One region of the Pseudomonas sp. ZL2 genome, then DNA from elsewhere that is predicted to be linked to it. Evidence: riboswitches for the same ligand, from Rfam matches in the RefSeq annotation. Region 1 holds a riboswitch; each other region holds the start of a gene.
What was found. Region 1 has a riboswitch for cobalamin ahead of ABM562_RS10875 (CbtB domain-containing protein). Riboswitches for the same ligand answer to the same signal wherever they lie in the genome.
Positions count from the first base shown of each region.

Region 2: it holds a riboswitch for cobalamin, as region 1 does, so the genes downstream of both, ABM562_RS17880 (TonB-dependent receptor) here and ABM562_RS10875 (CbtB domain-containing protein) in region 1, are expected to answer to the same signal.
Region 3: it holds a riboswitch for cobalamin, as region 1 does, so the genes downstream of both, cobO (cob(I)yrinic acid a,c-diamide adenosyltransferase) here and ABM562_RS10875 (CbtB domain-containing protein) in region 1, are expected to answer to the same signal.
Region 4: it holds a riboswitch for cobalamin, as region 1 does, so the genes downstream of both, ABM562_RS14255 ((2Fe-2S) ferredoxin domain-containing protein) here and ABM562_RS10875 (CbtB domain-containing protein) in region 1, are expected to answer to the same signal.

Region 1 covers NZ_JBGOGX010000010.1:89,407-96,539, forward strand. Annotated here, with positions in the region: gene ABM562_RS10860 (ATP-binding protein) at 1-230, opposite strand, end outside; gene cobN (cobaltochelatase subunit CobN) at 232-3,990, opposite strand; gene cobW (cobalamin biosynthesis protein CobW) at 3,994-5,061, opposite strand; cobalamin riboswitch at 5,158-5,356, opposite strand; cobalamin riboswitch at 5,416-5,643, shown strand; gene ABM562_RS10875 (CbtB domain-containing protein) at 5,742-5,927, shown strand; gene ABM562_RS10880 (CbtA family protein) at 5,939-6,631, shown strand; gene ABM562_RS10885 (cobalamin biosynthesis protein) at 6,636-7,034, shown strand; gene cobM (precorrin-4 C(11)-methyltransferase) at 7,065-7,133, shown strand, end outside.
Region 2 covers NZ_JBGOGX010000027.1:17,195-24,327, reverse strand. Annotated here, with positions in the region: gene lpxO (lipid A hydroxylase LpxO) at 1-875, shown strand, start outside; gene ABM562_RS17890 (carboxymuconolactone decarboxylase family protein) at 1,069-1,413, shown strand; gene ABM562_RS17885 (GNAT family N-acetyltransferase) at 1,509-2,066, shown strand; cobalamin riboswitch at 2,239-2,444, shown strand; gene ABM562_RS17880 (TonB-dependent receptor) at 2,554-4,695, shown strand; gene ABM562_RS17875 (LysR substrate-binding domain-containing protein) at 4,807-5,724, opposite strand; gene ABM562_RS17870 (tartrate dehydrogenase) at 5,824-6,915, shown strand; gene ABM562_RS17865 (BCCT family transporter) at 7,112-7,133, shown strand, end outside.
Region 3 covers NZ_JBGOGX010000028.1:43,581-50,713, reverse strand. Annotated here, with positions in the region: gene bluB (5,6-dimethylbenzimidazole synthase) at 1-104, opposite strand, end outside; gene ABM562_RS18285 (cobyrinate a,c-diamide synthase) at 95-1,390, opposite strand; gene cobO (cob(I)yrinic acid a,c-diamide adenosyltransferase) at 1,387-1,998, opposite strand; cobalamin riboswitch at 2,164-2,386, opposite strand; gene ABM562_RS18275 (hypothetical protein) at 2,534-3,112, shown strand; gene ABM562_RS18270 (PQQ-dependent sugar dehydrogenase) at 3,181-4,497, shown strand; gene ABM562_RS18265 (O-methyltransferase) at 4,576-5,223, opposite strand; gene ABM562_RS18260 (C40 family peptidase) at 5,241-5,774, opposite strand; gene ABM562_RS18255 (C40 family peptidase) at 5,909-6,544, opposite strand; gene hda (DnaA regulatory inactivator Hda) at 6,660-7,133, opposite strand, start outside.
Region 4 covers NZ_JBGOGX010000017.1:46,521-53,653, forward strand. Annotated here, with positions in the region: gene ctlX (citrulline utilization hydrolase CtlX) at 1-725, opposite strand, end outside; gene ABM562_RS14250 (ABC transporter substrate-binding protein) at 859-1,791, opposite strand; gene ABM562_RS14255 ((2Fe-2S) ferredoxin domain-containing protein) at 1,788-2,174, opposite strand; cobalamin riboswitch at 2,281-2,484, opposite strand; gene ABM562_RS14260 (sigma-54-dependent Fis family transcriptional regulator) at 2,490-4,301, opposite strand; gene ABM562_RS14265 (ABC transporter ATP-binding protein) at 4,546-5,640, shown strand; gene ABM562_RS14270 (ABC transporter ATP-binding protein) at 5,640-6,737, shown strand; gene ABM562_RS14275 (carbohydrate ABC transporter permease) at 6,734-7,133, shown strand, end outside.

The DNA.
Region 1 (7,133 bases):
TCGAGGGTGCCGACCAGGCGCTCTTCGCTGGCACCCAGCGGCAAGGTCACGAACGGCCCCGCTCCGAGCAAATCCGCCAGGCCCCGGGCCAGGGTGCTCTTGGCCATGCCGCGCGGGCCTTCGATCAGCACGCCGCCGATCTTCGGGTCGATGGCGGTCAGGCACAGCGCCAGTTTCAGCTCATCGGCGCCGACCACGGCAGCCAGGGGGAAGTGTGCAGGTTCGCTCATTTCAATTCTCTTCTTCGCCGTCCAGCAGCTGTTCTTCCAGGGCTTCGCGGTACTCGCCGGGCTCCTGCCAGAGCCCGCGTTGCTGGGCTTCGAGCAGGCGCTCGGTGATGTCGCGCAGCGCCTCGGGGTTGTGCTGGCGGATAAAGTCGCGGGTCGGGCCATCGAGCACATAGGCGTCGGCCAGCGACTGGTAATGGTGGTCGTCGATCAGCTGCGTGGTGGCATCGAACGCGAACAGATTGTCGACGGTGGCAGCCAGCTCGAAGGCACCTTTGTAGCCGTGGCGCTTGACCCCGTCGATCCACTTGGGGTTCAGCGCCCGGGCACGGATCACCCGGTTCAGCTCTTCTTTCAGCGTGCGGATGCGCGGCCGATCCGGCTGGCTATGATCGCCGTGGTAGCTGGCGACGCTGCTGCCGCCCAGGCTTTCCACGGCGGCAAGCATGCCGCCCTGGAACTGGTAGTAGTCATTGGAATCGAGCAGATCGTGCTCGTGGTTGTCCTGGTTCTGCACCACCGCCTGCACCTGGCTCAGGCGCCGGGCAAAGTGGGCGCGCGCCGGCGTGCCGTCATCGGCAGCGCCGTAGGCATAGCCACCGTGGTTCAGGTAAACCTCGGCCAGGTCCTGGCGGTCATTCCACAGGCGCCCGTCGATGGCATTCTGCACGCCCGCGCCATAGGCGCCCGGCTTGGCCCCGAACACCCGCCAGCCGGCCTGACGGCCCGCCTGTTCGGCATCCACACCCTGGGCCAGCAATTCAGTACGTTCGCTACGGACCTTGGCCGCCAGGGGGTTGAGGTCATCCGGTTCATCCAGTGCCGCCACCGCTTGCACAGCAGCGTCGAACAGCTTGATCAGGTTGCCGAAGGCATCGCGGAAGAACCCCGAGACGCGCAAGGTGACGTCCACCCGCGGCCGGTCGAGCAGGCTCAAGGGCAGGATTTCGAAATCGTCGACCCGCTGGCTGCCGCTGGCCCACACCGGTCGCACACCGAGCAAGGCCATGGCCTGGGCGATATCGTCACCACCGGTGCGCATGGTCGCCGTACCCCACACCGACAGGCCCAGTTGGCGCAGGTGATCGCCATGGTCCTGCAGATGACGCTCGAGGATCAGGTTGGCCGAGGCAAAGCCGATGCGCCAGGCGGTGGTGGTCGGCAGGTTGCGCACATCGACGGTATAGAAGTTGCGCCCGGTCGGCAGCACGTCCAGGCGTCCGCGGCTTGGCGCGCCACTCGGGCCAGCGGGCACGAAACGGCCGTCGAGGGCAGCGAGCAGGCCGTGCATTTCTGCCGGGCCGCAGCCGTCCAGTCGCGGTGCGACCTGCTGCTCCAGCGCCTCGAGAATGGCCTGCACTTGCGCCCATTCCGGGCCGCCGGCAAGCTGCACGGTGCCGTCGAGCGTCTGCTCGATCAACTGGCTGGCATACAGCTCCAGGCGCTCGCGGGTATCGCCCGCCGTGCGCCATGCCTCGTCCAATGTAGCCAGCAGTGAAGGCCTCGGGCCCTGCCAGGGTTGGCCAAGGTCGCAATCGAGCGGATCGAAGCCCAGGTTCAGCGCCCTGGCCAGGGCCCGCAACAAACTGCCGTTGGCCCCGCGCCCATCACCGCGCTCCACCCGCAACAGGGCCAGCAAGGTATCGGTGCGCAAACGCCCGGCAGGCGACTCGCCGAACACATGCAGGCCATCGCGGATCTGCGACTCCTTGAGGTCGCACAGGTAGGTGTCCAGGCGCGGCAGCCACACCGCGGCATCGTCCAGCGCACCTTCGATCTGCAGCTCGCGGTCGATATGGTTGTCGCGCACCAGCGCCAGGATGTCGCGCTGCAGCTCGCGGGCCCGGCGCGGGTCGAGCAACTGCGCCTCGTAGTACTCGTCGGCCAGCAGTTCCAGGTGACGCAAGGGCCCATAGGTTTCGGCGCGGGTCAGCGGCGGCATCAGGTGGTCGATGATCACCGCCTGGGTGCGCCGCTTGGCCTGGGCGCCCTCACCCGGGTCGTTGACGATAAACGGGTAGATGTTCGGCAGCGGGCCGAGCAAGGCGTCCGGCCAGCAGCTGTCGGACAAGCCAACGCCCTTGCCCGGCAGCCATTCCAGGTTGCCGTGCTTGCCGACATGGATCAGCGCATCGGCGGCAAAGCCGTGACGCAGCCAGAAGTAGAACGCCAGGTAAGCGTGCGGCGGCACCAGGTCGGGGTCATGGTAGACCGCGCTCTGGTCCAGTTGGTAACCACGGGCCGGCTGGATGCCGACGAAGGTCAGGCCGTAGCGCAGGCCGGCGATCATCATCCGCCCGCTGCGGAACATCGGGTCCTGGCTCGGCTCGCCCCAGCGTTCGCGCACGGCTATCTGGTTGGCCTCGGGCAAGGCGGCAAACGCCGCCAGGTAATCGTCCAGGGCCATGCTCTGCATGCACGGACGCAGGTCGAGGCTGTCCAGGTCATTGCTGACGCCACCGAGCAAGGCCTGGATCAGCGCCGTACCGCTGGCGGGCAAGGGGGCCAGGGGATAGCCCTGCGCCTGCAAGGCGCGCAGGATATTCAGCGCCGCGGCCGGGGTGTCGAGCCCCACGCCATTGCCGATGCGGCCATCGCGGGTCGGGTAGTTGGCCAGGATCAGCGCCACACGCTTCTGTGCGTTGGGTAGCTGCGCCAGGTCACACCAGCGCCGCGCCAGCTCGGCGACAAAGTCCATGCGCTCGGGCTGGGCGCGGTAGCAGACCACGTCGGACTGGCTGCGCTCGCTGCGCCAGGCCAGGTCCTTGAAGCTGATCGGCCGGGTGATGATGCGCCCGTCCAGCTCCGGCAAGGCGATGTGCATGGCCAGGTCGCGGGCACCCAGGCCCTGCTCGCTGGCCTGCCAGGCCGGCTCGTTGTCCTGGGCGCAGATCGCCTGCAACACCGGGATATCGCGGCGAAACGGCCGCAGGTGCGGCTGCTCGGGGCTCGACTGGGCAAAGCCTGTGGTGTTGATGATCAGTGCAGCGTCGACCTGGTCCAGCCAGTCCTCGACCTGCTGCAGGCAACCGGCCTCCTTGAGGCTGGCCACGGCAATCGGCAAGGGGTTGAGCCCGGCCAGCTGCAAACGCTCGCAGAATGTATCGATGAAGGCGGTGTTGGCCGCCTGCAGGTGCGAGCGATAGAACAGGATCGGCACCACCGGCTGCTCGACCTGCCACTCGCCGAACCAGTCCTCCAGCGCCGCAGCCGCCTTGCGCGGGTGATACACCGCAGTACGCGGCAGTTGTTGCGGCTCGCTCCAGGAGTAGGCGCAATTCAAGTGCTGGCTGGCGAGGCAGTTGAACAGGTTCAGGGCATTGGCCTTGCCGCCCTGGCGCAGAAAGTGCCAGAGCCGTTCGGCCTGCTCGGCCGGCACCGTGCTGAGGCTGGTCAGCTCCGGGTCCGGACGGTCGTCGCCCGGCACCAGGATCAGTTGTACACCACGGGCGGCCAGCTCCAGCAGCTGTTCCACACCATAGCGCCAGTAGCCGACGCCACCGTGCAGCGACACCAGGATGACCTTGGCATGGCGCAGCACCTGGTCGACATACAGGTCGACCGAGGCGTGATTCTGTACCTGCATCGGGTTGGCCAGACGCAGGCTGGGGAAATCCTCGGGCAACTGCTGGGCGGTTTCGGCCAGCAGCGCCAGGTGCGAGTCACCGCTGCAGAGGATTACCAGCTCGGCCGGGGTCTGGCCGAGGTCGGCAATGCTGTCGTCCGGTACAAAACCACCGGGCTGGGTCCGCAGCAGGTGCATCGGTCAAGCGCCCAGGGCGGCGCGCAGGCTCGCTTCCAGTTGTGCCGCATCCAGTTCCTGGCCAATCAGCACCAGGCGCGTGGTGCGCGGCTCTTCGCTGCGCCAGGCGCGGTCGAAGTGCTTGTCGAAACGGGTGCCCACGCCTTGGATCAGCAGGCGCATCGGCTTGCCCGGGATAGCGGCAAAGCCCTTGACCCGCAGGATGCCGTGCTGCACGACCAACTGGGTCAGGGCATCGAGCAGCAGGCTTTCGTCGGCTTGCGGCAGCTCGATGGAGATCGAGTCGAAGGCGTCGTGATCATGGTCGTCGTGATCGTCACCGTCGTGGTGCGAATCGTGGTGGGTGCGGCGGCCATCGATATGCGCCTCGGATTCGGCGCCCAGGCCCAGCAGCACGTCCAGCGGCAGACGGCCGCTGCTGGCTTCGATCACCTTCACCGCCGGTGGCAGCTCTTCTACGACTTCGGCCCGCACCTTGGCCAGGTCGTCGGCAGCGATCAGGTCGGCCTTGTTCAGGACCACCAGGTCGGCGCTGGCCAACTGGTCGGCGAACAGCTCGTGCAGCGGCGATTCGTGGTCCAGGTTGGGGTCGAGCTTGCGTTGGGCATCGACCTGGTCCGGGTAGGCGGCAAAGGTGCCGGCGGCGACGGCCGGGCTGTCGACCACGGTGATCACCGCATCGACCGTGCAGGCGTTACGAATCTCTGGCCACTGGAAGGCTTGCACCAGGGGCTTGGGCAGGGCCAGGCCGCTGGTTTCGATGAGGATATGGTCGAGGTCGCCGCGACGGGCCACCAATTCGCGCATCACCGGGAAGAACTCTTCCTGCACGGTGCAGCACAGGCAGCCGTTGGCCAGCTCATAGACGCGGCCGTTGGCCTCTTCTTCGCTGCAACCGATGCTGCACTGCTTGAGGATTTCGCCGTCGATGCCCAGCTCGCCAAACTCGTTGACGATCACCGCGATGCGCCGCCCCTGGGCGTTGTCGAGCATATGCCGCAGCAACGTGGTCTTGCCCGAGCCGAGGAAGCCGGTAACGATGGTGACGGGGAGTTTGGCCAGTGTTTTCATGTCGATGCCCTTGGCAGGATGGCGGGCATGCGGGACGAGCGCCAAAGGTGTCACGCACCTGGCCTGTTCGCCACCGGATCACCCCGCCCGGTTGAATGTCGGAAACTGTCCGAGGCAGGTCTCCTGGCTTGCATTGCACCGGCGCCAGGGCCAGTCGAACGACGCCTTCCCGCACGCGGTGCAGTGGCTGTGTCGAACGCTTCAATGCTTACAGTTGCGGGGGCAGCCGCGGCTTCAACCGCGTTCCCGTCTTAGCTTCGGCCAGCGCCGAAGAACCTCGAAGCGGCTAGGCTACGCAGTGCCCGGTGAGCGGTCAACTGCTGTCACGATTGACGCCTGCCCGCGCCCGTGATTTGCTAACGCCATTCGTTTGGGTGCCCCTTGAGGGTGAAACTGGGAAACCGGTGCGTCATACACTTCTTTATTTGGTGTACGACAAGTCCGGTGCTGCCCCCGCAACGGTAAGTGAGAAAAGCGTCAGAACCACTGTGCCCGCTGCCTGGCATGGGAAGGTGACGCCTGTGGTGTGGCCAGCTGCCAACCCTCACCAGCCCGGAGACCGGCCCGACGCTTGACCGAACAAACCCGCGGTGGGCGGGCGCTGTTACACCCCCTGGGCGATCCTCGTGCAGGGGTTGGCTGCGCTTGCCTGTTGCCGACAACACCAAGAGGAAAGCGCCATGCGTACCAGTACCGCCAGTAATGAAGCCGTTACCCCTTCAAGCCTCAGCCAGCGCCTGCTGGTTGCTGTCGGCGCCTCGCTGCTGGGCCTGTGCCTGGTCTACTTCGCCGGTTTCTCGCACATCGAAGCGGTGCATAACGCCGCCCACGATACCCGCCACAGCGCCGCCTTCCCTTGCCACTGAGTGCTGCCCCGATGATCAAGCGTATCGCCAGTACTGCAGGCTTTACCGGCCTGCTGGCCGCCCTGCTGCTGACCCTGCTGCAAAGCTTCTGGGTCGCGCCGCTGATTCTCCAGGCGGAAACCTATGAAAGCGCCGCGCCTGCGGTCGAGGCGCCCCATGAACATGCGGCCGGTACCGCCGAGCATCATCACGACAGCGAAGCCTGGTCGCCGGAAGACGGCTGGCAGCGGGTGCTGTCGACCACCGGCGGCAACCTGGTGGTGGCGGTCGGTTTCGCCCTGATCCTCGCCGCGCTCTACACCCTGCGCGCACCGAAGACCGTGATCAGCGGCGCGCTCTGGGGCCTGGGCGGCTTTGCCGTGTTCTGCCTGGCGCCGACCCTGGGCCTGCCCCCGGAGCTGCCGGGTACTGCTGCCGCCGACCTGGCCCAGCGCCAAGCCTGGTGGGTCGGCACGGCTGCCGCCACCGCCGTCGGTCTGGCCTTGATCGTGTTCGCCCACAACTGGCTGCTGAAGATAGTCGGTGCAGTGTTGCTGGTGGTGCCTCACGTGATTGGCGCGCCGCAGCCTGAAGTCCACCAGATGCTCGCCCCAGAAGCCCTGGAAGCCGAGTTCAAGGTCGCTTCGCTGCTGACCAACGCCGCGTTCTGGCTGGCCCTGGGCCTGATCAGTGCCTGGCTGTATCGCCGTTCGAGCCAGGCCTGAACGGATGCAGCTGTACCTCGGCCTGGGTTGCCGTCGCGGCTGCCCGGCCGACGCCCTGAGCGACCTGCTCACGCGTACCCTGCTCGCCCATGACCTGCCGCCCGGCGCGGTCATGGGCCTAGCCAGCATCGACCTCAAGCACGACGAACCCGGCCTGCATGAACTGGCCCGGTGCCTGGGCGTGCCGCTGCTGTTCTTCAGTGCGGCGCAACTGGCTGTTTTCGAACAACGCCTGAGCCATCGTTCTGCGGTGGCTTACCGGCACAGTGGCTGTTATGGCGTGGCCGAGAGCGCCGCCCTGGCCCTGGCCGAGCAGCTTGGCAGCCCGGCCCGCCTACTGGTACCCCGCACCCTGCAGGCCGACGCCAGCCTGGCATTGGCCTGCACCAGCGGTTTTCGCTGATAATCTGCACTTTCCCCGCAAGGACTCCCCATGACCGTCTATTTCATCGGCGCCGGCCCCGGCGATCCGGAGCTGATCACCGTCAAGGGCCAGCGCCTG
Region 2 (7,133 bases), on a different contig from region 1:
TTGTTTTCTCGATTGCCTACGTCCATTTCCGCGGCCGGGTACGGCACAAGGTCACCCGTCAGCTGGGTGATCACTCGAGCTTCCTGGCCCCGGTCAACGTGTTCCTGTACCTGTTCTCCAAGCTGCCGGCCAAGCCGTACCTGCCAGTCGAGTCCTTCCCCGAGCTCAAGCCGTTGCAGGACAACTGGCAGGAAATCCGCGCCGAGGCCCAGCAACTGCTGCACGTCGGCGAGATCAAGAGCTCGCAGAACTACGACGACGTCGGCTTCAACTCGTTCTTCAAGAGCGGCTGGAAGCGCTTCTACCTGAAGTGGTACGGCGAGAGCCACCCTTCGGCAATGAAGCTGTGCCCACGCACCACCGAGCTGCTGCAGGGCATCGGCACGGTCAAGGCGGCGATGTTCGCCACCCTGCCGCCGGGCTCCAAGCTGGTGCGCCACCGCGACCCTTACGCAGGCTCGTACCGCTACCACCTGGGCCTGGACACGCCAAACGATGACGCTTGCTACATCTGCGTCGACGGCGAGAACTACGCCTGGCGCGACGGCGAGGCGGTGGTGTTCGATGAAACCTACATCCACTACGCCTCGAACCAGACCGAGCACAACCGCATCATTCTGTTCTGCGACGTCGAGCGTCCGCTCAAGTACCGCTGGGCCACGGCGTTCAACCGCTGGTTCAGCCGCAGCGTGATGGCCGCGGCCGCCGCGCCCAACGATGCCGGTGACAAGACCGGCGGCATCAACCGCCTGTTCACCCGCATCTACAAGATCCGCGAGCGCGGCAAGGCGCTGAAGAAGCGCAACCGCACCCGTTACTACCTGGAGAAATGGGCGGTGGTGGCGGCGCTGGTGCTGGTGTTCATCTATATCTGACTCAGACCGCTATCGCTGGCAAGCCAGCTCCCACAGGTTCAGTGCATGCTTTCTCTGTGGGAGCTGGCTTGCCAGCGATGAGACCCTCTCCCTCCCAAAGTCTTGCCTTTCCCCGACCATCGACCAACGGCGCCCTGCCGCAAAAAAAACTAACGTCACTGTTCTAGTTGCCAACCACACCAAGGTGAAGACAATGAGCATGATGGACTGGGATGCCTACCGTAATCAGTTGATGGGCGGCATCGGCGATCTCAAGCAACTCTCTCCCGACACGGTTAACGGTTACATGACCGCCAGTGGCGCCGGAGCCAGGACCAACCACCTGGACGCCAAGACCCGTGAGCTGATTTCCCTGGCCGTGGCAGTCAGCACCCGCTGTGACGGCTGCATCGCCGTGCACTCGGCCCAGGCGGTCAAGCAAGGCGCGACCCGCGAAGAAATCGCCGAAGCCCTGGGCGTGGCCGTGGCCATGAACGCCGGGGCGGCGCTGGTGTATTCGGCGCGGGCACTGGATGCCGTGGGCAAGGCTGGGCTGTAACCTCTCCCTCACGTGAGCGCGCGGTCGCGCCGCGCCTCACCCACTTCCTGGCGTTTTCGCATAAGCTAGCGGGCGAACCGTTTTCAGGAACCGCCATGATCCACATCCGCCCCATGACCGCCGCCGACTTCGAGCTTTTCTGGCCGACCTTCCAGGGCATTGTCAGCGCCCGCGAAACCTATGCCTTCGACCCGGCCATGAGCCAGGAGCAAGCCCGCCAGCTGTGGCTGGAAGCGCCGCTGCGAACCCTGGTGGCCGAAGAGGATGGCGTGCTGCTCGGCTCCTACTTCCTCAAGGCCAATGCCGCCGGCCCCGGCAACCATGTCAGCAATTGCGGCTACATGGTCTGCGACGCCGCCCGTGGGCGCGGTGTCGCCAGGTTGATGTGCGAGCACTCGCAGCAGCTGGCCCGGGAGCTGGGTTTTCTGGCCATGCAGTTCAACTCGGTGGTGTCGAGCAACGAGGTCGCGGTGGCCTTGTGGCAGAAGCTTGGCTTTGCCATCGTCGGGCGTTTGCCCAATGCCTACCGGCATGCGCGCCTGGGGCTGGTGGACAGCCTGGTGATGTACAAGTGGCTGGAAGAGCCGAAGCAGCCAATGCTGATCGGGCGCAAGAATATCGAGGCGGTGGTGTCGCGCAAGCGCGGGCGTTGAGACGTCGCTGTCTGAGCTGGACTCATCGCTGGCAAGCCAGCTCCCACAGCTACGGTGCACACCGAACCCTGTGGGAGCCGGCTTGCCGGCGATGCTGTTGACCTAGAAGCGCCACCCAAAAACTGATCTGCTCAGATACGCAAGCCGTTGACTGCAAAGGTTTTCGGTGTTCAGATGCGCGCCAGTTTCAGGTGTCCTGCGCCGCCGTGCGCAGGGTGAAACGGGAAGCCGGTGCGTCATGCAAATGACCAGTCCGGCGCTGCCCCCGCAACGGTAAGCGAGCGAAGCCTTCGAAACACCACTGTGCCTCGGCATGGGAAGGTGAAGGCCTTCACGACCCTCGCAAGCCCGGAGACCGGCCTGAAGCTTCTGTTTGGCAACCCCGCGGTGGGCGGGCGCAGGCCGGTTGGCGTCCGCCTGCGCGTGCGCCATGCCTCCATGCGTTGTTCCCTCCGGGATTCATTCTTCCTGTTGACTGTGGAACGACATGTCCCGAAATTCCAAGCTTCATACCCTGGCGGCCAATGCCCTGGCCCCCTGCCTGGCATTCTCCGTGCCGGCTTTCGCCGAAGACACCAGCCCCTCTGCCCTGGCCCTGCCCTCGACGGCCATCACCAGCAGCAGCGACAACCAAACCATCAGCCTGGCCACCCCGCTGCCGACCGGCTCGCGCCTGGACCTCAGTGCCATGGACACCCCGGCCAGCACCAGCAGCCTCGCCAGCGAGGTCATCGACGGGCGCAACAACCTCACCGTGCAGGACGCCGTGACCCGCTCGCCGGGCATCACCTCGGTCGCCACCCCGGGCAACGGCAATACGGCGCTGTCGGCCCGCGGCTTCAGCGGCCACGGCTCGGTGATGACCCTGTTCGACGGCTCGCGCATGTACACCGGCGCCGGTACCCAGAGCTTCCCGGTCGACCCGTGGATGGTCGAGCGCATCGACGTGATCCGTGGCCCGGCCTCGGTGCTGTACGGCGAAGGCGCCACGGGTGCGGTGATCAACGTGATTCCGAAAAAACCTTTTACCGGCGAGATCCGTAACCACCTGCGCCTGGGCTATGGTTCCTACGACCGCCAGCAACTGGGCCTGGACAGCGGCGGCTCGCTGAGCGAGCGGCTGAGCTACCGGGTGACCCTCAACCGCCAGGAAAGCAACGGTTGGGTCGACCGCGGCGACTCGAAGAACCTGGCCATGAGCGCCGCCCTGCGCTTCGATGCCAGCGACGACCTGAGCTTCACCCTCGCCCACGAGCGCGGCGATGCCGACCCGATGAACTACTTCGGCACGCCGCTGATCGACGGCCATTATCGCGACAGCCTGCGCAAGAAAAACTACAACCTCAAGGATTCGGCCCAGCACTACCACGACGAGTGGACCCGCTTTAACACCGACTGGGCCATCAGCGATTCGATCAGCGCCAGCAACCAGCTGTACTACATCAAGAGCCGCCGGCACTGGCGCAACGCCGAGGACTACACCTGGAACAGCGGCGTCGGCCAGCTTGAGCGCGGCAGCTACCTGGAGATCAAGCACGACCAGGAACAGGTCGGCGACCGCCAGAGCTTCACCTTCGACCATTCGCTGTTTGGCCTGGCCAGCAAAACCGTGGTCGGCGCCGAGTACAACCGCATCCGTTTCGGCATCGACAGCAACTCGCCGTACAACGACATCGGCGGCGATTTCATCGACCCGTGGCAGCCGGCGCCGGGCTACTTCCACAGCGCCAGCCCGACCCGCCCGCAAACCGACAGCACCACCCGCACCTTCGCCCTGTTCGCCGAGAACCGCACCCAGCTGTCGGAGCGCTGGTCGCTGGTCACCGGCATTCGTCGCGACCAGAACCACATCGACCGCAACAACCTGGTCAACGACACCCGCACTGACCGCAGCCTCAACGGCGGCAACTGGCGCGCCGGGCTGGTGTTCGCAGTCAACGACGAGCTGAGTCTGTACGGCCAGTACTCCACCAGTGAAGATGGCGTCAGCGACCTGGTGACCTTGAGCCCGAGCCAACAGAAGTTCGACCTGACCGAAGCCAAGCAGACCGAGTTCGGCCTCAAGCAGCTGTTCTGGGATGGCCGTGGCGAGTGGACCCTGGCGGCCTATCACATCGTCAAGAAGAAGCTGTTGGTCGACAACCCCGACACCCACCAGAAGGAACAGGCCGGGCAGCAGACCTCCGATGGCCTGGAAGCGACCCTGGAGCTGGCCCTGGCCAACCAGTGGCATGTCTCGGCCAACGCCTCGGTGGTGCGCGCCAAGTACGACGATTTCGACCAGACGGTGGGCGGGCAAACCGTTTCCCGTGCTGGCAATCGCCCAAGCAACGTACCGCGGCGGACCGCCAACCTGTGGGTCAGCAAAGGCTTCAGCCACAACGTAGACGCCGGCATGGGCCTGCGTTATGTCGATGAGCGCTATGCCAACACCGCCAACTCCCAGAGCGTGCCGGGCTTTACCGTGGTCGATGCCAACCTGGGCTGGCAGGTGCTGCCGGATGTGCGTCTGGGCCTGCAGCTGAACAACCTGCTCGACCGGCGTTATGCGGCCACTGCGCACAGTGGCGAGCAGTGGCTGATGGGTGAGCCGCGGTCGTATTTTGCGACGGTGGATTACACGTTCTGAGGTGAACCGGGGCTGCGTTGCAGCCCATCGCCGGCAACGCCGGCTCCCACAATGGGCCTGTGTACACCGGGCCTGTGGGAGCTGGCCTTGCCAGCGATGAGGCCGGCCCTGTCAACCTAGCTCAGGCAAGCTATAGCGCTCGGCAAAATACTGGCGAAAAAACTCCACCGCCACCCGCACCTTGGCCGAACTGGCCAGCGGCGAGGTATACACCGCCCAGATGTCCGCCGGCTGGTGATACTCCGCCAGCACCTGCACCAGGCGCCCATCGGCCAGGCTGTCGTGCACATCCCACCACGAGCGCAGCAAAATTCCTCGCCCATCCAGGCACCACTGGTGCGCCACTTCACCATGGTTGCTCGACAGGCTGCCGGTCACCCGCACGCTCTCCTCGCCCCCCGGCCCTTCCAGCTGCCACACGCCAAACGGGTGGTCACGCTCCTTGATCACCAGGCAATCATGGCTGGCAAGCTCGGCCAGCACCTTGGGCGTGCCGCGCCGGGCCAGGTAGGCCGGGGAAGCGCACAGCACCCGGCGGTTCCTGGCCAGCGGCTTGGCAATCAGGTTGGGGGCGATGGCGTTACCGACGCGAATATCCAGGTCGACGCCCTCTTCAATCAGGTCCACCAGGCGGTCATGCACGTCCAGGCGCACATCCAGGCGCGGGTAGCGCTCGGCCAGTTCCGACAACGCCGGGGCCACAAATCGCCGGCCCAGGCCAAGGCTGCTGGCAATCCGCAGCTGGCCCACCGGTTCGCGGTGCTGGGCGCTGATGTCGTCGCCCATGCGCTGCACCGCATCGAAAATCTGCTGCGCCCACTGGTACACCCGCTCGCCCTCCTCGCTCACCGTCACCCGCCGGGTGGTGCGGTGCAGCAGGCGCACTTCAAGGGTTTGCTCAAGCACGCGGATGCGTTTGCTGATGAACGCGGCCGACATGCCGAGCTCTTCGGCCACCGCCGCGAAGCTGGCGCGCTTGGCCACCTGGAGGAAGATATTGAGGTCGTCGAGGCTGGGAAGATTATTCACGATGCGTGCACTAAGAATCCATGAATCACGAGATTATCTCTGAATCCTGCCCTTATAGCATGAGCCGCACCTGTTCCCTAGACAACGAGTGCGCCCCTCATGAGCAAGACTTTCAGAATCGCCGCAATTCCCGGTGACGGCATCGGCAACGAAGTACTCCCCGAAGGCATCCGCGTGGTCGAGGCCGCCGCGCGCAAGCATGGCCTGGACATCAGCTTCGAATTCTTCGAATGGGCCAGCTGCGATTACTACCTGGCCCACGGCAAGATGATGCCGGACGACTGGTTCGAGCAGCTCAAGGATTTCGACGCCCTGTACTTCGGCGCCGTGGGCTGGCCAGACAAGGTCCCGGACCACATCTCGCTGTGGGGCTCGCTGCTGAAGTTTCGCCGCGACTTCGACCAGTACGTGAACATCCGCCCGGTGCGCCTGTTCCCCGGCGTACCCTGCCCGCTGGCCGGCCGTGAGCCTGGCGACATCGACTTTGTGGTAATCCGCGAGAACACCGAAGGCGAATATTCGTCCCTGGGCGGGCGCATGTTCGAAGGCACCGACAACGAGTTCGTGCTGCAGGAGTCGGTGTTCACCCGCCGGGGTGTCGACCGCATCCTCAAGTACGCCTTCGAGGTGGCGCAAACCCGCGAGCGCAAGCACGTGACCTCGGCGACCAAGTCCAACGGCATGGCCGTGAGCATGCCCTACTGGGACGAGCGCACCGCGGCCATGGCTGCCAATTATCCGGAAATCAGCTGGGACAAGCAGCACATTGATATCCTCTGCGCCCGCTTCGTGCTGCAGCCGGATCGCTTCGACGTGGTGGTGGCCTCGAACCTGTTCGGCGACATCCTCTCCGACCTCGGCCCGGCCTGCGCCGGCACCATCGGCATCGCGCCATCGGCCAACCTCAACCCCGAGCGCAAATTCCCGTCGCTGTTCGAACCCGTGCACGGTTCGGCCCCGGACATCTTCGGCAAGAACATCGCCAACCCGATCGCGATGATCTGGTCGGGCGCGCTGATGCTCGAGTTCCTTGGCAACGACGGCGCCGACCCGCGTTACCGCGCCGCCCACGACGACATTCTCAAAGCCATCGAGCAGGTCATCGCCGCCGGCGATACCACCCGCGATATGGGCGGGCAAAAGTCGACCCAGCAAGTCGGTGAAGCTATCAGCGCGCTGATCGAAGGTTGATGACCAGGGGCCGATTGTCAGAATTGTCTGACAAAACGGCCCCTTGGCTCTTGCGGGTGAAGCGGATTATCTGCAGAATCTGTTAACCAAAAGATTCACGTTAACTTTAAGTTAACAACGAAGCAGGGAGTGCTGCCGCAACACCCCGGAGTGCCTGCCGGGTATAGCTAAGAACGCCAACGTCCAGGAGACGATGATGTCGCACAAAAATAAAAAGA
Region 3 (7,133 bases), on a different contig from region 1:
GCGACTTCGCCGCCGCTGAAGTGGCGCATGTCACGGCGTTCGCCAATGGCGCGGTAGACCGCCGCGCGTTCGGCTTCGGTAAAGGCATGCTCGGTCATGGACACAACAGCGCCGCCGACGCCTGGGGGTTGGAGGCAAAGTAGAAATGCACGTAGGAAGCGGTCAGCCGGCCACAGCGATACACCGCTTCGGCACCACGGCCACCGTTGGGGCTCTGGCCACGGGCAATCGGCTCAAGCCCGGTGCTGGTCAGCGAGTGATGGTAGGTGTGCCCGCGCAAGGTACCTTCGGGCAATTCCACCGCCTGCAAGGCCAGGGCGGCCAGGCGCTTCTGCATCACCGCCTCACCAGCCAGCAACCCGAGCAATTCGGCGCGCTCACCAGCGACATCGGTCAGGGCATCGAGCAGATAGAGCATGCCGCCACATTCGGCGAGCAACGGCTTGCCGGCGTGATGATGGGCGCGAATGGCTGCGAGCATCGGCGAGTTGGCCGCCAGGGCCTGGTGATGCAGCTCCGGGTAACCACCGGGCAGGTACAGGCTGTCGGCCTGCGGCAAACTCACGTCATGCAGCGGCGAGAAGAACGCCAGCTCCGCGCCCATGGCCCGCAGCAGGTCGAGGTTGGCGCCATAGGTGAAGGCAAAGGCTTCGTCGCGGGCGACCGCGATGCGCACACCTTGCAGCAAGGGCTCGCTCACAAGCTCGGTCGGCGCGGCGAAACTCACCGCCGGCGGCAAAGCCGCATCGCAACTGGCGCCCAGGGCGGCTGCAGCTGCATCCAGGCGTGCTTCGAGGTCGTTCAGTTCACTGGCCTGGACCAGGCCCAGGTGGCGGCTCGGCAGTTCGATGCCGGTTTCTCGCGACAGCCCGCCGTACCAGCGCAGCCCTTCGGTCAGGCTGCCTTCGAGCAATTGAGCGTGGCGCAGGGTACCGACGCGGTTGGCCAGCACCCCGGCAAACGGCAGGTCCGGCTGATAGCGCGCCAGGCCCAGGGCCAGGGCACCGAAGGTCTGGGCCATGGCCGTGCCATCGATCACCGCCAGCACCGGCACACCAAAATGACGAGCGAGGTCGGCGCTCGATGGCGTGCCATCGAACAGCCCCATGACCCCTTCGATCAGGATCAGGTCGGCCTCAGCCGCCGCTTCCCATAACAGACGGCGGCTTTCCTGCTCGCCGACCATCCACAGGTCGAGCTGATACACCGGCGCACCGCTGGCGCGCTCGAGAATCATCGGGTCGAGAAAGTCCGGGCCACACTTGAATACGCGGACCTTGCGCCCCTGGTTGCGATGCAGGCGCGCCAGAGCGGCGGTCACCGTGGTCTTGCCCTGGCCGGAAGCCGGTGCGGCGATCAATACCGCCGGGCAATGGCGCGCATCCCTCATAGCTCGACGCCCTTCTGGGCGCGGATACCGGCCTGGAAGGCGTGCTTGATCATGCCCATTTCGGTGACGGTGTCGGCCAGTTCGATCATTTCATCCTTGGCCGCACGACCGGTGACGATCACGTGCTGCATCGGCGGGCGCGCCTGCAAGTCGCTGAGGACCTGGTCCAGATCGAGGTAACCGTGCTTGAGGGCGATGTTCAGCTCATCGAGCACCACGAAGGCGATCGACGGGTCCTGAAGCATCTGCCGCGACACTGCCCAGGCGGCTTCGGCAGCAGCGATATCGCGCTGGCGGTCCTGGGTTTCCCAGGTAAAGCCCTCGCCCATCACGTGGTAGCGCACCTGTTCCGGGAAGCGTCGGAAGAACAGCTCTTCGCCGGTGCTGTTGCGGCCCTTGATGAACTGCACCACGCCGCACTGCATGCCATGGCCCATGGCCCGGGCGAGCATGCCGAAGGCCGAACTGCTCTTGCCCTTGCCATTGCCGGTGAGCACCAGCAGCAAGCCGCATTCGTTAGGCGAATTGGCGATGCGCTCGTCGATGACGGCCTTCTTGCGCTGCATACGCGCCAGGTGGCGTTCGTCGCGCTCGGTGGATTCAGTCATGAGGTTCTCCGCAAACCACTGTCGGCCGACCCGCAACGAGCGTAGCAGTCTATGGCTGCTCAGGGTTCGCGGCGAGGAACGGCGTGACAAATGAATGGATATGGCAGACGGAAAACGCGCAGGGCTACGGCACAGGCCGGAGGAACCGCGCATCACCCTCCGTGATGCCGTTGGCTGTAACAGGCCGGTCTCCGGGCTTGTGAGCGGGGCCATGAACACCCGGGACCGTGCGCCTTCCCGGGTCGAACACCCAGTGGCCCTGCGCGGCCTTGACTCACCTACCGTTGCGGGGGCAGCGCCGGATTCGCGCGCCTTGCGCGCCCACCGGCTTCCCTGTTTCACCCTGCCAGGCCATCGCCTGCAGAGCACCTGAAACAAGTCGCGAAGGTTAGAGGGTTGCACCCGGAGCGTCAATGAAAGGCGCTGAACTGGCCTGGATCAATGGCGCCTTTGACATCTTGTGCAACACTGACTTCAGTGATATCAAATAGCCATACCTCGGCTGTACTCGATCACAACTATAAGGGAGAGCAGCATGCAAGGCCTGATCATCAACAATGCGCGCCTGGAATTCCTGCGCCCCGCCCTGGAGCGCTGGGTCGATTGCATCGACCGCTTCAACCACACCCTCGGTGATGGCGATGCGCCCTACTGGCACGGTGCCCAAGCCAACCTCGGCCTGCTTTCGGCCGCCGCCTGGCAAGCCGAGCTGGTGACCCTGCAGCAGCATCAGAGCAAGAAGCAGCGCGATGACGGTGATCGTGAAGGTCGCTGCGACCTGTACATCGCCAACCGCGAAGAAGCCGCCTACCTGCAAGCCAGCCAGCGCTGGCCGAAAATTGCCAGGCTGGACCTGAACAATGCCCTGGCCGAAACCGTGTATGCCGCACGCCAGGTTGCCGCGCCCAGCCAGCTCAAGGTCGCCGCGCTGTTCGCCAGCCCCTGGAAAGCCGGCCAGCACGCCAGCCCCGAAGAACTACAGGACCTGGTCGACGACCTGCAAAAGCACAACGCCTGCGCCATTGCCTGGTACTTCCCCTACGCCTACCGCAAGCTGCACAACGAAGCCGGCCAGTACCACCCCGGGGTGGCGTTGCTGCTCAAGCAGGCCTGAACCAGGGAACCTCCCGCGCCTGATCCGCCTCTACTGGCAATAGCGGCCATCATCGCGAGGGAAACGACATGGGCATCAGCCGGATTGCACTGCTGCTGGCAGTGACTGCGGGATTAAGCGGGTGCGGCGAGAACGCGCGCCTGGAGGTCAGCGACGGGGTCGGCCCGTCGCCGCAATTGCCCGAACCCAACAAGACCCTGATTCCCACCGTCAACATCGCCCCGGCCATCGGCTGGCCCCGGGGTATGACGCCCAAGGCCGCGCCCGGCACTCAGGTGGCGGCCTTTGCCGAAGGCCTGGACCACCCGCGCTGGCTCTACGCCCTGCCCAATGGCGATATCCTGGTGGCCGAAACCAATGCCCCGCCCAAGCCCGATGACGGCAAGGGCATTCGCGGCTGGGTGATGGGCAAGGTCATGGACCGCGCCGGCGCCGGCGTCCCCAGCGCCAACCGCATCAGCCTGCTGCGCGACAGCGACCATGACGGCGTCGCGGAAACCCGCACGACCTTTATCGAAAACCTCAATTCTCCGTTTGGCATGGCCCTGGTTGGCAACGACTTCTACGTCGCCGACACCGATCGCCTGCTGCGCTTTCATTACGAATCCGGCGCCACCTCGATCAAGGGCCCGGGTACGCCGGTGGCTGATTTGCCGGGCGGCACACTGAACCATCACTGGACCAAGAACGTGATCGCCAGCCGTGACGGCAAGAAGCTCTACGTCACTGTCGGCTCCAACAGCAATGTCGGCGAGAACGGCATGGACCAGGAAAAAGGCCGTGCGGCGATCTGGGAAATCGACCCGGCCAGCGGCCAGCAGCGCATATTCGCCTCCGGCCTGCGCAACCCCAACGGCCTGGCCTGGGAACCCCATACCGGCCAGCTGTGGACCGCCGTCAACGAGCGCGACGAGATCGGCAGCGACCTGGTGCCCGACTACATTACCTCGGTCAAGGATGGCGGCTTCTACGGCTGGCCCTACAGCTACTACGGCCAGCACGTCGATCAGCGGGTCAACCCTTCTGATCCGAACCTGGTAGCCAGCGCCATTGCGCCGGACTATGCAGTGGGGCCGCACACGGCGTCGCTGGGCCTGACCTTTGCCGAGCAGGGCCTGCTACCGGCGCCTTTCGAGCAAGGCGCATTCATCGGCCAGCATGGCTCATGGAACCGCAAGCCGCACAGCGGCTACAAAGTGATCTTTGTGCCGTTCAGCACCGCAGGCAAACCTGCAGGCAAGCCAATTGACCTGCTGACCGGGTTCCTCAATGACGAGGGCAAGGCCATGGGCCGCCCGGTCGGGGTGATCAACGACCGGCGCGGAGGGTTGCTGGTGGCTGATGATGTGGGCAACAAGATCTGGCGGGTGAGCAAGGCCAAGTGACCTGGGGGCCGCTATGCGGCCCATCGCCGGCAAGGCCGGCTCCCACACAGATCACATGCACCAATACCCTGCGCCCTCTCAGCGCTTGCGGCACAGGGTCAAGCCATCGCCAATCGGCAGCATCGACAGGTCCACCCGCGGGTCATCCTTGAGTGTGAGGTTCAATGCCTGGATCGCCCGGGTGTCTTCGCTGTCCGGCGTTCCCTGCAGCACCCGCCCGCTCCACAAGGTGTTGTCGAACAGCACCAGCCCGCCAACCCGCAGCAAGCGCAGGGCCTGTTCCAGGTAGTGTGGATAGTTGGCCTTGTCGGCATCGATGAAGATCAGGTCGTAGCGCTCTGACGGCAGCGTCGCCAGGGTCTGCAGGGCGGGCGCCAGGCGTAGTTCAATGCGCTCGGCGACCCCGGCCTCCTGCCAGTAGCGCCAGGCCACGGCGTTGTAGCTGCCTTCAAGATCACAACAGAGCAACTGCCCGTGTTCCATGGCCTGGGCCATGCATAAGGCGCTGTAGCCGGTGAAGGTACCCACTTCAATCACCCGCTGCGCGCCGATCAGGCGTACCAGCAGTGCCAGCAGTTGCCCCTGCTCCGGTGCTACCTGCCAGCGCGCTTCGGGCATGGCCTGGGTTTCGGCACGCAAACGGGCAAGCAACGGCGTTTCGCGCAGCGACACGCTTTGCAGGTAGTGGTAGAGGGGGTCGTCGAGGTAGAGCGTCTGCGCGGTCATCATCTACCTCGCGAAGGTCAGGGGTTACGCGCCAGATGCGCTGGCTGCAGCACGCGCTTGGCATTCAGGTAGGTTTTTTGCCAGTAGCTGTTGGACAGGTAGTCCAGGCGCACCGTTCCGCCGGTGGCCGGGGCATGGACGAAGCGCCCCTCGCCGACATAGATGCCGGCATGGCTAACCTGCGAACCGCCATTGGTGGCAAAGAACACCAGGTCGCCGGACTGCAGGTCGGTGCGCTCGATGCTCGGCGCTCGGATGCCGATCATTTCCCGGGTCGAACGCGGCAGCGAAATACCGGCGGCATCGCGATAGACATAGCCAATCAGGCCGCTGCAATCGAAACCCGAATCCGGGGTGTTGCCGCCCCAGCGGTACGGCGTGCCAACCAGGCCCAGGGCGCGGAACAGCACGTCTTCGGCAACCGGGGAGAAATAGACTTGCGGGGCCATGACGGCAGGCTCGACCACTTTACGCGGGGCCGGGGCATGACTTGAGCATGCACCGAGCAGTGCTGCGAGGGAAAGTACAGCGAAGCGCGCCATCATCGCCATGGTCAGAACATCCTGTCTGAAGCCGCTTCGGCCAAGAGCCGAAAAGAGTTGAGAATTTAGATTAGACGCTTTCTGTAAACACGCACGGCGACGAGCTTTTCAGCTACGTCGCCGTGGTCAAACCTGTCGAAGGATCAGTTGCGCGAGAGGGTGGTCGCGGCCGGAGCCATGGCCAGTGCACGCTTGGCTTCGATGAAGGTCTTGCTCCAGTAGCGATCACCGAGCTTGTCGATGCGCACACCACCGCTGCGGCGGCTGCTGGAGTGGATGAACTGGTCGTCACCGAGGTAGATCCCGGCGTGACTGACGCGGCCGCGGCCATTGGTGCTGAAGAACAGCAGGTCGCCTGGCTTGAGGTTGTTACGGGCAACCAGCGGGGCCTTGACGTTGATCATTTCGCGGGTGGAGCGCGGCAGGTTGAGGCCAGCTTCTTCGCGGAACAGGTAGCCGATGAAGCCGCTGCAATCAAAGCCGGTGTTCTCGGAGGTACCGCCGAAACGGTAGCGGGTACCGATCAGCGACATGCCGCGCTCGAGAATGTTGTCGGCCAGGGCGGGCAGTTGGTAAGGCTTGCTGCTGGCGAAATCTTGCAGCTCTGCTTCGGTGTTCAGCTCTTCCTCGAACGTCGCCTGGACGGAGGACTTGGTCAAAACCTGAGCGGTAACCGGTTGCTGCTGAACCTGCTGCTGGGATACGGGACCGGTGGTCGCGCAACCAAAAAGCAGGGTCACGAGTGCGAGGGGCACGAGGGGTGCGAAGCGATTTAGCATGGGCACGACCGTGTCTGGGATTTAAAGAAGCCGAGACTATGCCTTCTATCGCATCGATTTGCAAATTCAATCGAAAAAAATGTGACTTTTATGTGCCGAGGCTCTAGCCCCTGCCTTACCAGCCCAAAGTTTCTTTCAAAAACGGGATGGTGAGTTTGCGCTGAGCCTGCAAAGAGGCCTGATCGAGGCGCTCGAGCAGGTCGAACAAAGCACTCATGCTGCGGGTACCACGCGTGAGGATGAAGTGCCCGACCTCATCGGTCAGGTGCAAACCACGGCGCGAAGCGCGCAGTTGCAGGGCGCGCAGCTTGTCTTCGTCCGACAGCGCACGCATCTGGAAGATCAGCGCCAGGGTCAGGCGCGACTTGAGGTCGGCGAGCTTGATCGGCAGTTCCCGGGGCGAGCTGGAGGCGGCGAGCAACAGGCGCCGGCCACTGTCGCGCAGGCGGTTGAAGAGGTGGAACATGGCCTCCTCCCACTCCGGCTTGCCGGCAATTACATGCAGGTCATCGAGGCACACCAGTTCGTACTGTTCGAGGTTGTCGAGCAGTTCGACGCCGCGGTCGAGCAATTGTGCCAGGGGCAGGTA
Region 4 (7,133 bases), on a different contig from region 1:
TCAAGCATGTTGCCGGCGAAGCCTTCGAGCTGGTCGAAATCCAGGGCCAGGATGTCCTTGCCGGTGTCGCGCAGCGAGTGCTCCAGGGCGCGGCGCTCGGCGGCCTCGGGCAGGGCCTGCAGGCAGACCACCGAGAGCCCGCGGCCAACGCTCATCATCACGTTGCAGTGATAGATCGGCGCCTGGTGGCGGTCGACGGCGTGGAACAGGCACAGGCGATAGTCGAGCTGTTCGGCGAACAGGCGCAGGGCCTGGGTGTGGGTGCGCCCGGAATGGCAGGCATAGCTGATCCGGTGCTCGCGATCCAGGACCATGCTGCCGGTCCCTTCCAGATACATACTCTGCTGTTCCAGGGGGCTCAGATCGATGGTCTGACGGACGGCAAAACGCTCTTCGAGCACCTTGAGCACGCCCTTGCTGCGCTCCAGGCGGCGGTTCTGGCCTTCCATCGGATAGAGCACCAGGCTGCCGTCGGCGTGGCTGCTCCACCAGTTGTTGGGGAAAATCGAGTCAGGGGTGTGCGGCGCCGGGGTGTCCTGCACCACCAGCACTTCGACGCCGTGCTGGCGCAGGGTGTCGACGTAACCATCGAACTCTTCCAGCGCTTTCTGCTGTGCCTGCTCCGGCTCGAGCAGGGCTTGCTGGAAACGGTTGTTGAGGGCGGTATCCGGGTTGAAGGCGAACCGCGCCGGGCGGATCATCAAGACTGTATTTGTTGTTTGCATCGAGGCACGCATCCGGGGTTGGCTGTGTGCTTATTGTCGACGTGATCAATGATAAATCCCGGCTGAAGCGCGTTGGGCGCTCAGCCGGTAAAGCTGAAATAGTGGGTTTGACAGCGGAATCTGCTGTGATGACTCAAGGTGGGTCTTGCTTGAAGGCGCGCAGCTGCCGCGCCAGGCTCAGCGCGGTGCTGGCGCTGTGTTCGCCGGCAAGGATGTGGGTGAAGGGCAGGTCGATCAGGCGATTGTTGCGCACGGCTTGCAAGTGCGAGAGCGCCGGGTGCTTGCGCAGGTAAGCGCGCTTGCCGGCGGCGGGCGACCACACTGCATCGGCAAGGATGATTACGTCGGGGTCGGCGCGCAGCAGGCTTTCGGCATCGACCGTGACCCGGTTCAGCTCGACCTCGGCGTAAAGGTTGCGGCCGCCCGCCGCGTCGATCAGTTGGGTGATGAAGCCGCGCTTGCCTTCGCTGTGCAGGCCGTTGACCTCGCTGTCGAGGTAGAACACCGACAGCGGCTGCCCGTGCCCGGCGATGGCTTTAGCAGCGGCCAGATCCTGGCGCTGGCGGGCGATCAGGTGGCTGGCCTGGGCGTCGCGCTGCAACAGGCGGCCGAGGACACGCAGGTCTTGTTCAACGGCGGCAAAGCCGTTTTCGGTCGCTGGCGCGCAGGCGTTCTCCAGCAGGTAAGTGCCGATGCCGTTGGCTTTCAAGGTCGTGCGCAGGGCTACGCCGTCGCTGTCGCGAAAGGCACTGGCAAAACCGCCGACCAGCAGGTCGTAACCCTGGGCATAGACGACCTCGGTTGCCGGGTAGCGGCGTGACAGCAGGGGGACGCCGCGATAGCGTCCGCTGGCCAGGGCTTGCGGGTCGTCATCGATATAGCTGACCGCGGCCAGGGTTGGGCCGGCTTCAAGGGCCAGCAGCAGGTCGGCGGCGTGCTGGTTGAGGGCCAGGATGCGTTGTGGACGGTCATGTGGCAGTTGCCAGGTCTGCCCGCAGTTTTGATAGTCCAGGGCCAGGGCGCTGCTGCTCAACACGGCCAGCAAGCTGGCGCCGAACCACCTCATGACACCTGGCCATTGAGCAGCAGATCGGGCACCGGCTGGCCCTCGATCAGGTGTTCGCGCACCAGCCGTTGCGCGTCTTCGGCGTTGGCTACCCGGTACCAGCAACGGTCCGGATACACCGTCAGCACTGGGCCGAGGTTGCAGGGGAACTGGCAATGGCTGCGGGTCAGCAGCACGCCGTCAGTGGTTTCGATACGGTTGGCCACCAGCAGCTCGCGGCGCAGGACTTTCCACAGCGGCAGGGCACCGCGTTGCACGCAGCGAGGGCCGGTGCAGAGCATCACGTGGCGGGTATGCTCGGGGATCTGCGACCACTCGGGCTTGCTCTGGATTTCATCTTCGGCGACGCGGCCGCGGCGACGCTTGGGGGTTGTTGCTGTCATGGACTTCTCGAAAAACATTCGCGAAGCGCACAGGAGGGCCCCAGCCAACACGCGCCAGGCAGCCGGCTCGTGCCCGCCCTCCGCAGGTTTGCCTAAATGACTGCGTGCAGTCGTGGGGCTTCAGGCCGGTCTCCGGGCTTGCGAGGCTTGAAGCCATTCGCCTTCCCATGCCTGTGGGCACAGTGGCGGGTTGAATGCTTCACTCGCTTACCGTTGCGGGGGCAGCGCCGGACTGGTCGATAACGACGCACCGGCTTCCCGTTTCACCTGACGCACGGCGGCGGCAGGCACCTGAAACTGGCAGGCATCTGACCATCAGCCCAGGCGTTCGTCAACTGTACCGGCCTGGCCCTGGGCGTGCAGGCGCTTGTACAGGGTGGTGCGGCTGATGCCCAGGGCCCGGGCCAGGGCCGAGATATTGCCGTTGAGGCCTTGCAGGCGCTGGCCGAGGTCGTCGGCGCTAGCTGGTGGCGGCAACACGGGGGGCTGCGGCCTGGAGGCGGGCAGATCGGCAAAGAAACTGTCCGGCAGGTGCTCCACAGCAATCGGCCGCCCGCCCGCCAGCGCCAGTGCGACCTGGAGCACGCTGGCCAGCTGGCGCAGGTTGCCCGGCCAGGGGTGCTGGAGCAGCAGTTCCAGCACCTTGCCGGGCAGTTGCGTCGGCGCCCCGGGCTCGCGGTGCTGCTGGTGGAGCTGTTCGATCAGGGCCAGGCGGTCGCTGCGTTCGCGCAAGGGCGGCAGCATCAGGCTGAGACCGGCGATGCGGTAGTACAGGTCCTGGCGAAAGTGGCCCAGTCGTACTTGGTCGGCGAGGTTCTGGTTGGTCGCCGAGACCACGCGGATATCCACCGGGATCGGTTCACCACTGCCCAATGGCTGGATGTTGCGGGTCTGCAGAAAACGCAGCAGGCGTGCCTGGGTCGGCAGCGGCATGTCACCGATTTCATCGAGAAACAGGATGCCCCGGTCGGCCTTGCGGATCAGGCCGATGTTGCCCTTGTGATGGGCGCCGGTGAATGCGCCTTTCTCGTAGCCGAACAGCTCCGACTCGACCAGCTCGGCCGGAATCGCTGCGCAGTTCACCGCAATCAACGGCTGGCCGGCGCGGCTGCTGGCGCGGTGCAGGGCATTGACGAAGACTTCCTTGCCAGCTCCGGTTTCGCCCTCGATCAATAGCGGAATGTCCTTTTCCAGCAACAACCCGGCCTGGTGCAGGGCCTTGTCGATACGCGGGTCGCAGGTGGTTTGCGCATGGCTGACCGGTGTGGCCCGCGGGGCTTGGGTGGGGGCATGCAACAGGCAATGAAAACGGTTGCGCCCGGTCACCTGCACGGCGAACGGTTGCTCTGCGCTGTGGCCGAGCAGTTGCACCAGGGGCGTCCTGAACAACTGCTCCAGGTTCAGTTGCAACGGATTCTGGCCGAGCAAACTGTCGGCCCGGCGATTGGCCGCCAGCACCCGGCCCTGGTCATCGAACACCAGCAGCCCGGCCCATTGGCTGTCGAGGTTGTTGGCGCCGGTATTGAAGCTCAGTTGCCGGTAATCCCCGGCAAAGCGCGCCAGGATCAGGCGGTTCTCCAGGCTCTGGCTCATCATCCGCACCAGGCCCTGGGTTTGCGCCGTCGGCAGGTAGCTGTCGCTGGACACATCGAGTACGCCGATCAACTGGCGCTCGGCGTCGAACAAGGGGGCGGCGGCGCTGGCCATGAAGCGGTTGAGCTTGAGGAAGTGCTCATCCTGGCTGACATGCACCGCCTCGCCGGTAGCCAGGGCGGTGCCGATGGCATTGGTGCCCACCCCTTGTTCCCGCCAGCAGGCGCCGGCGACAAAGCCGTGGCGCTGGCGCGGGTCGATAAAGCGGCGGGTGCCCCAGGCATCGAGCAACTGGCCCTGATGGTCGCTGAGCATGATCAGGTAACTGGAGTTGCCGAGCAGGTGCGCGTATTGCGGCAGCACCTCGTCGCGGGTGGTGCCCAGCAGTGAATGCTCGCGTTCGAGCAGTTCGCTGACCTGGGCGGCGGATGCTTCGCCGAACTGCGGTTGTGACTGGTGATCCAGGCCGTAGGCGCGGCAGCGCTGCCAGGAGGCCTGGATCAGTTGCGCATGGGCGCTGGTGGATGCGGCCATGGGCCCGTCCTCTGCCGGCGGCAGTGTTGTTGTTTTTGTCTGATCCAGTGTTGTTCAGTCCTGTTCATTGTCAATGCCGCGGCTGTTCAACTGTGCAGCGAAGGCTGTTCATTTCTGTTCAGGTGTGAACCCCGGCCATTGGTAAATTCGTTGAAATGCTTTTGCCGGCAAAGGCTTGGCAACTGCTGGCACGAATCTGGCTCTGCCTTGTGCGCCTGCTCGATAACAACAAGAAGGCCGCGCCATGTCGCTCACGCTCGAACATGTCAGCCGTACCGTGGATAACCAGGTGTGCATCGACGATGCCTGCCTGAGCTTCGAGCCCGGCTCGTTCAATGTGCTGCTCGGCCGCACCCTGGCCGGCAAGACCAGCCTCATGCGCCTGATGGCCGGGCTTGATCGGCCGGACCATGGCCGGGTGCTGATGAATGGCGAAGATGTCACCGGCCGCCCGGTGCGCCAGCGCAATGTGTCGATGGTCTATCAGCAGTTCATCAACTACCCGACCCTGAGCGTGTTCGAGAACATTGCCTCACCCTTGCGCCAGGCGCGCATGGCCGAAGCGCTGATCCGCGAGAAAGTCCAGCAGACCGCGCAGATGCTGCGTATCGAGCCGTTTCTGCAACGCTTGCCGCTGGAGCTGTCGGGCGGTCAGCAGCAACGCACGGCCATGGCTCGGGCACTGGTCAAGGACGCCGAACTGATCCTGTTCGATGAGCCGCTGGTGAACCTCGACTACAAGCTGCGTGAAGAGTTGCGCCAGGAGATGCGCGAGCTGTTCGCCGCCCGCCATTGCATTGCCGTGTACGCCACCACCGAACCCAACGAAGCCCTGGCCCTGGGTGGCACCACCACCATCCTCCATGAAGGGCGCATCGTGCAGAGCGGGCCCACTGCCCAGGTCTATCACCAGCCGCGCACGGTGCTGGCCGCCGAGCTGTTTTCCGAGCCGCCGATCAATCTGATGCCCGGGCGTATCAGCGGCAATGAGGTGAGTTTTGCCGGTGCCGTGCATTTCGCCATGAACGCCGATCTGCGCCGCATTGGCGATGGCGATTACCGCTTCGGCGTGCGCCCGAGCCATATCAGCCTGGTGCCGTCCAACGACGATGACCTGGAGCTGGCAGTGCTGGTGGAACTGGCGGAAATCAGCGGCTCGGAAACCTTCCTGCATGTGCGCAACGAGCACTTTCGCCTGGTCCTGCACCTGCCCGGCGTGCACGAGTACCACGTCGATGCGCCGATCCGGGTGTTCATCCCCACCCACAAGCTGTTTGTCTTCGACACCGCCGGGCAACTGGTGCAGGCGCCGGGCCTGCGTGAAGCGAGGGTCGCCTGATGGCCGAGATTCGCCTGCAACAGCTGGCGCACAGCTACAGCCGTGACCCGCAGGGCGCTGACGACTATGCCTTGCGCGAGCTCGAACATGTCTGGGAGCAGGGCGGTGCCTATGCCTTGCTCGGGCCTTCGGGGTGCGGCAAATCCACGTTGCTCAATATCATTTCCGGGCTGCTCAGCCCGTCCCAGGGCCAGGTATTGTTTGATGGCAAGGTGGTCAACGCGCTGTCGCCGCAGGCCCGCAACATCGCCCAGGTGTTCCAGTTCCCGGTGGTCTACGACACCATGACAGTGTTCGACAACCTGGCCTTTCCGCTGCGCAACCAGGGCCTGGATGAAGTGCGCATCGGCAAGAAGGTGGCAGAGATCGCCGAGGTGCTCGACCTGGGTAACCTGTTGAAGAAGAAAGCCCGCAACCTCAGCGCCGATGAGAAGCAGAAGGTCTCCATGGGCCGCGGCCTGGTGCGCGACGACGTCTCGGCGATCCTCTTCGACGAGCCGCTGACGGTGATCGACCCGCACCTTAAATGGAAGCTGCGGCGCAAGCTCAAGCAGATCCATGAGCAGTTCAACATCACCATGATCTACGTCACCCACGATCAGCTCGAAGCCTCGACCTTCGCTGACAAGATCGCGGTGATGTATGGCGGGCAGATCGTCCAGTTCGGCACCCCGCGCGAGTTGTTCGAACGGCCGCGCCACACCTTTGTCGGTTACTTCATCGGCAGCCCGGGGATGAACCTGATCCCGGTGCAGGTGCAGCCCGGCGGGGTCGGCTTTGCCGGCATCCACCTGCCATGGCCTGGGGATCTGCAGGAGCGCCTGGCGGCGAGCAACACCACGCACCTGCAGGTGGGCATCCGCCCGGAATTCGTCCAGGTCTGGGACGCGCCGTTCGACGAAGGCTTCAGCGCCCGGGTGGTGGATGTCGAAGACCTGGGGACCTACAAGATTCTCAGCCTCGACCTGCAAGGCGTGCCGCTCAAAGTGCGCCTGGGCGAGGACCGCACCTTGCCGGTGGGCCAGGCCTGGATCAGTTTTCCGGCGCAGTGGCTGATGCTCTATGCCGATGACGTGCTGCTGGAGGCCCGGCCATGAACAAGGTGCCCAACAACAAGGCCTGGTGGCTGGTGCTGCCGGTGTTTTTGCTGGTGGCCTTCAGCGCCGTGGTACCGATGATGACCGTGGTCAACTACTCGGTGCAGGACATTTTCGACCAGTCCAGCCGCTACTTCGTTGGCGCCGACTGGTACCGCCAGGTGCTGCAGGACCCGCGCCTGCACGACTCCCTGCTGCGCCAGTTCATCTACTCGGCCTGCGTGCTGCTGATCGAAATCCCCCTGGGGATCGCCGTCGCCCTGACCATGCCGACCAAGGGCCGCTGGTCGTCCCTGTGCCTGATCGTCATGGCCATTCCGCTGCTGATCCCGTGGAACGTGGTCGGCACCATCTGGCAGATTTTCGGCCGTGCCGATATCGGCCTGCTGGGTGCTT